2 regions of the Rossellomorea sp. GCM10028870 genome follow, and region 1 is predicted to be linked to the other one. Evidence: riboswitches for the same ligand, from Rfam matches in the RefSeq annotation. Region 1 holds a riboswitch; the other holds the start of a gene.
What was found. A riboswitch is a leader RNA that binds a small molecule or an ion and turns the genes downstream of it on or off. The one in region 1 is predicted to bind glycine.

Region 1 (3,423 bases):
GATGTGAACATCCTCTGTTTGTCCGAGCCGGTGTACACGTCCGATTCGCTGCTCTAATCTCATAGGATTCCAAGGCAAGTCAAAGTTGATTACGTGATGACAGAATTGAAGGTTGATTCCTTCTCCGCCGGCTTCTGTGGCAATCAACACCTGGGCATGCTTCTGGAAGAGTTCACGCATCCAGTCCTTTTTCCCCCGCTTGAATCCACCCCGAAACGGTACGGAGCTTATTCCATGCTGTTTTAAGAACCATTGAAGATAGAGCTGTGTCGCCCGGTACTCTGTAAAAATAATCACTTTATCATTGATCGATTGGATGATTTCCAGTGCTTTCTGAGCCTTGGAGTTCATTGTCACGTTTTCTACTTTTTTCATAAGTGTACCAATTGTATTTTCAAAAGCTGCTGTCGGGTTCTCCTTCTTTTCCAGCATGTTTTTAAGGGTATAAAATACTGCTTCACGTGAGCTGCATGCTTCTCTTTGAAGTGTCAATAGAGAGAAGGAGCTTGAATTAGCCCACTCATCATAGTCCCCCTTGAGCAAATCGATGCTGTTATATAAATCTCTTTCAGCTTCGTTAAAATCAATTAAAACTGTCTTAACGTGACGTTTCGTCCATTCTATACCCGTATCGCTCCGTCTATTACGAATCATCACTTTGTTAATGAGACTCTTTAAATGTTCATCCTCTTGAAGAGTACGGTCCCCTTTTTTATATCTGTCAGAAAACCCGGATTCATTTCCGAGATGTCCAGGCTTAAGGAGGGAAACTAGATGGAAAATCTCTTCAACACGATTTTGGATTGGTGTGGCCGTCAGCAATAAGCAGAATTTCTTCTTTAAGTTCTGGACAAATTCATAGTTTTTTGTTTTATGATTTTTTAGTTTGTGAGCTTCATCGATAATCACCAAATCATAGTCCTGTTCATACACCTTCTCTCGATGAGGGCTCCTCTTAGCCGTATCCATGGAAGAGACGACAATATCGCACTGATCCCATACGTAACTTTTTCGTTGCGGAACAGCCGGGATGAAAAACTTACTGTTCAATTCATAGGCCCATTGAGAGACCAGGGATGCAGGAACCAATATTAATACTTTCTTCACTAATCCCCTAATCATGTATTCTTTCAATATCAATCCGGCTTCGATGGTCTTGCCTAATCCGACCTCATCTGCAAGGATCGCTTTGCCGTTCATCGTTTCGACAACCTGCTTTGCTGCTTCAAGCTGATGGGGGAGTGGAGTGACATTTGCCAAATGTTTTGGAGCTTGCAGGCCTTCAAAGTTCGGAATTGCAAGATGATGTTCAAATTCGATGGCCAGCTTATAAAGCTCCCAATTTCCCCATGGGCCATCGTTATCAATTAAATTCTCGAGACCCTCGCCCCATTCTTCATCAAATAAAACCTCAACATTCATCTGAAAAACATCTCCTTAATTCTAATAAAAATGATTGCTCAATCCTCGTATTTAATGGTAGGATGAAAATAGATTTTCTAATGTTAAAAAAACTCGAAAATCCGAACATTCACATTTACAACATTTCTTCTGTATATTTCTAGTATGACCAAATGTTTCAAGGAATATTGGCGAATGATAACAAGGGGAGAGACTGTGCATACAGCGCCGAAGGAGCAAGCACTTTTAAGTGTGAATCTCTCAGGCAAAAAGACTCTTGTTGGACGCAACTCTGGAGAGTGTTTCCTTAACGGAAACCACCAAAGGGGAAAGCCGTTCTTCGGTAAACTTTCAGGTGCAAGGACAGAGAAAACTTCTTTATGAAAAGGGGTTTTTCTGTCCTTTTTTCATGGGATAAAACTTGGTTAAGGATTATGCATGTAAGGAAGATAAAGGGGGAAAAGTCATGTCAGAGTTAAAACAAACACCTTTATACGAAGTGTACAAAGAGTATGGAGGAAAGACCATCGACTTCGGTGGCTGGGCTTTACCAGTGCAATTCTCAAGTATTAAAGAAGAACATGAAGCGGTACGATCCCGGGCTGGACTATTCGACGTTTCTCATATGGGAGAAATTGAAGTGAAGGGTGAAGGGGCTCTTGACTACTTACAAAAAATGATGACAAACGATGTCTCCAAAGTAAAAGACGGAGGGGCTCAGTATACGGCTATGTGCTACGAAAACGGTGGGACGGTCGATGACTTATTAGTTTATAAAATAAAAGATAATGATTATTTGCTCGTTGTCAATGCAGCAAATATAGATAAAGATTTTCAGTGGTTGAAAGAACATGAAGTAGATGGCGTAGAAATCAATAACATCTCTGAACATATGGCGCAATTGGCACTTCAAGGTCCACTTGCCGAACAAGTTTTACAATTACTTACAAACGAACATTCACTAAGCGATATCGGATTTTTTAAATTCCAAACCGAAGTGAATATTGATGATAGACTTGCACTTGTTTCACGTACCGGTTACACAGGGGAAGACGGATTTGAGATCTACTGTGATGCTGGTGATGCGGCTGCGATCTGGAAAGCTATCCTGGAAGCAGGAAAGGACCATGGGGTGCTACCATGCGGACTAGGTGCACGTGATACATTGCGTTTTGAAGCCAATCTTGCACTTTACGGACAAGAATTATCTCAATCCATCACGCCGATCGAAGCGGGGATCGGATTCGCCGTAAAGGTGAATAAAGAGGTTCCATTTATCGGTCAGGAAGTGCTGAAACAGCAAAAGGAAGAAGGGGCTTCAAGAAAAATCGTCGGGATTGAAATGATCGATCGCGGAATTCCCCGTCATGGCTATAAAGTATATTCCGGTGAAGAAGAAATAGGGGAAGTCACAACCGGTACGCAATCACCGACATTAAAGAAAAATGTAGGATTAGCATTACTTGATAAAGAGTTTACTTCTTTAGATACAGAAGTACTGGTTGAAATCAGAGGGAAAAAGTTAAAAGCCAAAGTGGTATCGACACCATTCTATAAAAGACCAAAGAAATAGGGGAGGAATGACGGTCATGAAGCATCGTTATTTACCGATGACAGAGCAAGATCAAAGGGAAATGTTAGACAGCATAGGAGTAGACAGCGTTAACGATCTATTTGAAGATATTCCTGAGAAGGTTCGTTTCAAAGGGGATTACAAAATCAAAGAAGCGAAGTCAGAAACAGAATTGGTAAAAGAACTGACCAAATTGGCAGCGAAGAATGCTGACTTGAAAAGTCACACGTCCTTTTTAGGGGCAGGAGTATACGACCACTACATGCCGATCATCGTGGATCATGTATTATCACGTTCAGAGTTCTATACTGCCTATACTCCTTACCAGCCGGAAATCTCACAAGGGGAACTTCAAGCTATCTTTGAATTTCAAACGATGATTTGTGAGCTGACTGGCATGGATGTAGCCAATTCTTCCATGTACGATGGAGGAACGGCACTAGCAGAAG
Region 2 (3,423 bases), on a different contig from region 1:
ACACAGGGGGTTGTTTCGGGTGTTGAGAGAACGATTCCGGTCGATATTAACCAGGATGGGATGGAAGATTGGAATGCAGAGGTTCTGCAAACTGATGCAGCCATCAACCCGGGTAACAGTGGTGGAGCGTTAATCAATATTTCCGGCCAGCTGATCGGAATCAACTCCATGAAAATTGCACAGAGTGCGGTAGAAGGAATCGGACTTGCCATCCCGATTAACTATGCTCAGCCAATTATTGAAGATCTTGAGCAGTACGGTGAGGTCAAGCGTCCTGCAATGGGTGTGACACTGGAGGATGTGAATAAGATTTCTGCCTATCACCAGCAGGAAACATTGAAGCTTCCGAAAGAAATCAACTATGGTGTTATGATTAGACAAACCGTTCCCAATTCTCCAGCTGCCCAGGCCGGATTACAAGAGCTCGATGTGATTACGGAGCTTGACGGAGAGAAAATTGAAAATGTCATTGAGTTAAGAAAGCATCTATATAACAAAAAAGACGTAAATGATCAGATGAAGGTTACGTTCTATCGAAACGGTGAAAAGAAAGAAGTAACCATGAAACTTACTGACGAATCCAGGTTATAGAATGTGGATAAGCGAAAAGCAGGAAGGCAAAGCGCCCTTTCCTGCTTTTTCTTTACATGATATGATAATTGTGGATAAGTATATAGAGTATATTTTGAGTTAAGTATAGGAGGAAAAAACATGATTTACTGCTGCTTAGAGCATGTAGAATTAGCTATGGATATTGTCGTGGATGAACATGAGGTAGCCCCTCAACTAACAGAGCTTCCTGAAAATGAAAAGTTATCCACAACCTGTGAATATTGTGGGAATAACGCAATATATATAGTGGCGAACTAATATTCCCATACGATATGTGGATTGGATTTGTGGATATGTGGATAAAGTCTGTGGATAACGTGTTTGTAAATTGTTTGTAAAGCGAGTGTGGATAGTGAATATCACCATTGTAACGGTCGGGAAATTAAAAGAGAAGTATTTAAAGCAAGGAATAGGTGAATATGTAAAGCGCTTAGGTGCTTATGCAAAGATAGAAATAGTGGAGCTTGCCGACGAAAAAGCCCCGGAAGTATTGAGTGAATCTGAAATAGAGCAAGTGAAGAATAAAGAAGGCGAACGGATCTTAGCTAAGATCTCTCCTGATCATCATGTCATTGCCCTGGCCATCCAAGGGAAAATGCGTTCATCGGAAGAACTTGCCGATAATCTGGACAAGCTTGCTACTTACGGGAAAAGCAAAGTTGCGTTTGTCATTGGTGGTTCATTAGGTTTGAGTGATGATGTAATCAAGAGATCAAATGAAACCCTCTCGTTTTCCAAAATGACCTTTCCCCATCAGCTGATGCGACTGATCCTGGTGGAGCAGATTTATCGGGCGTTTCGCATTAATCGGGGTGAACCGTACCATAAATAAAAAATCATCGAATAAATTCATCTACAGGAAATGGATGTCTTCCCTATTGACAAAACACCTAACTCCTACTAGAATAATCAACTATTCGAGAGAATAATAATAACCAAACAGTTTAATTACGTAGAAAGCTATGATTGCTATGGATAATACTATAGCAGGAGCAGCTTCTGGAGAGACCGCGAGAGTTTTTTGCGGCGCCGAAGGGTTCATAATCTCAGGCAAAAGGACAGAAGAGTATCGGATATTTATTTTGGTGTGCCCGTAATGATTGTTGCTGGCATACAAAATCGTATTTGTTATTCTTATGACCATGAGATTGGAGCGCATCCAGTCTCTTTTTTTGTATTCATTTATTGCTCGATGTATCACATTGGAAGGCTGTAAGGAGGAGTTAAGGTTGGAACAACGAAAATTAAAGAGGGATTTATCGAATCGCCATGTTCAGCTGATTGCCATTGGCGGTACGATTGGTACGGGGTTATTTTTAGGTTCTGGTAAAGCGATACAGCTTGCAGGTCCCTCGATCATCTTTGCTTATTTAATCGTGGGTATTGCCCTGTTTTTTGTGATGAGAGCGCTTGGAGAGTTGCTGTTGTCCAATGCGGGTTATCAGTCGTTAACGGATATTGCGGAAGAGTATCTTGGAGCCTGGGCGTCCTTTGTAACGGGCTGGACCTATTGGTTCTGCTGGATCATGACGGCCATGGCCGATGTGATTGCTGTTGGTGTATACGTGAACTATTGGTTCCATATCCCGCAGTGGATACCGGCACTCATCTGCGTAATCATTTTATTGGGGCTCAACCTATTGACGGTGAAACTCTTTGGGGAATTGGAGTATTGGTTTGCTTTAATCAAGGTCATGACGATTCTTGCGTTGATCGGTGTCGGTGTTGTGCTGCTGGTGATGGGATTCAAGACGGATGCAGGGGCGGTTACAGTTACGAATCTGTGGGAACATGGAAGTTTTTTCCCGAACGGAATTTCAGGGTTTTTACTTTCATTCCAAATGGTCATCTTTGCCTATGTCGGTGTGGAATTAGTAGCCGTATCGGCAGCAGAAACATCTGATCCACATAAAAATATCCCATCGGCCATCAATAAAATTCCTTTGAGGATTTTATTTTTCTACGTCGGCGCGCTGATTGTGCTCTTATGTATTAACCCATGGACGGGTCTAAATGCTTCAGAAAGTCCGTTTGTTAAAACATTCAGCTTAATCGGAATTCCCCTGGCTGCCGGAATCATCAATTTTGTGGTGCTGACATCAGCGGCTTCTGCCTGCAACAGCGGCATGTTCTCCACGAGCCGGATTCTATATAATTTAAGCCATCATAACCAAGGGCCGTCTCAGTTTGCAAAACTGAATAAAAATCATGTACCAAGTAATGGGTTATTCATCTCCACACTGGTCATATCCGCAGGAGCCCTGTTAAGCAAACTGTTACCAGAGCAAGCCTTTGGGATCGTGACAACCATCAGTGCGATTTGCTTCATATGGGTCTGGGGTGTGATTCTGATCAGCCATATAAAGTATAAGAAAACACGTCCGCAATTACAATTGAAATCAACATTCAAAGCACCACTTACACCTTTTGTGAATTACGTCGTGCTCACAATGTTTGCTGTGATCCTGGTGATTATGCTGTTTTCTGAGGCTACTCGTCCAGCCTTATTATTGACTCCCCTTTGGTTCATTCTTTTATTTATCTTATATGGGATGAAGAGAAAAAAGGAAAAATATCAAGGGTTGATGCATCAATCGTAGTCAAATTCAGAAAAATCAGGTATGAAGGATACTAACGAATCCAATAGGAGGAACTTAACTATGATCTACAAAAAGGTCCGGTGGGGAATCATCGGCTGCAAAGAGGTAACGGAAAAGAAAAGCGGCCCTGCTTTTCAAATGGTTGAAAACTCGGAACTAATTGCAGTTATGCGGAGAACGGGTGAGCTGGCAAGGGATTATGCAGAGAGAC

Region 2: another riboswitch for glycine. It lies ahead of ACFQWC_RS18720 (amino acid permease); the one in region 1 lies ahead of gcvT (glycine cleavage system aminomethyltransferase GcvT).

Annotation. Positions count from the first base shown of each region.
Region 1 is NZ_JBHTGN010000001.1:504,612-508,034, forward strand. Features, by position in the region: gene ACFQWC_RS02590 (DEAD/DEAH box helicase) at 1-1,422, opposite strand, end outside; glycine riboswitch at 1,597-1,688, shown strand; glycine riboswitch at 1,692-1,770, shown strand; gene gcvT (glycine cleavage system aminomethyltransferase GcvT) at 1,868-2,974, shown strand; gene gcvPA (aminomethyl-transferring glycine dehydrogenase subunit GcvPA) at 2,991-3,423, shown strand, end outside.
Region 2 is NZ_JBHTGN010000005.1:52,421-55,843, forward strand. Features, by position in the region: gene ACFQWC_RS18705 (S1C family serine protease) at 1-591, shown strand, start outside; gene ACFQWC_RS18710 (CxxH/CxxC protein) at 712-870, shown strand; gene rlmH (23S rRNA (pseudouridine(1915)-N(3))-methyltransferase RlmH) at 965-1,444, shown strand; glycine riboswitch at 1,602-1,684, shown strand; gene ACFQWC_RS18720 (amino acid permease) at 1,842-3,212, shown strand; partial or broken gene ACFQWC_RS18725 (Gfo/Idh/MocA family protein) at 3,273-3,423, shown strand, end outside.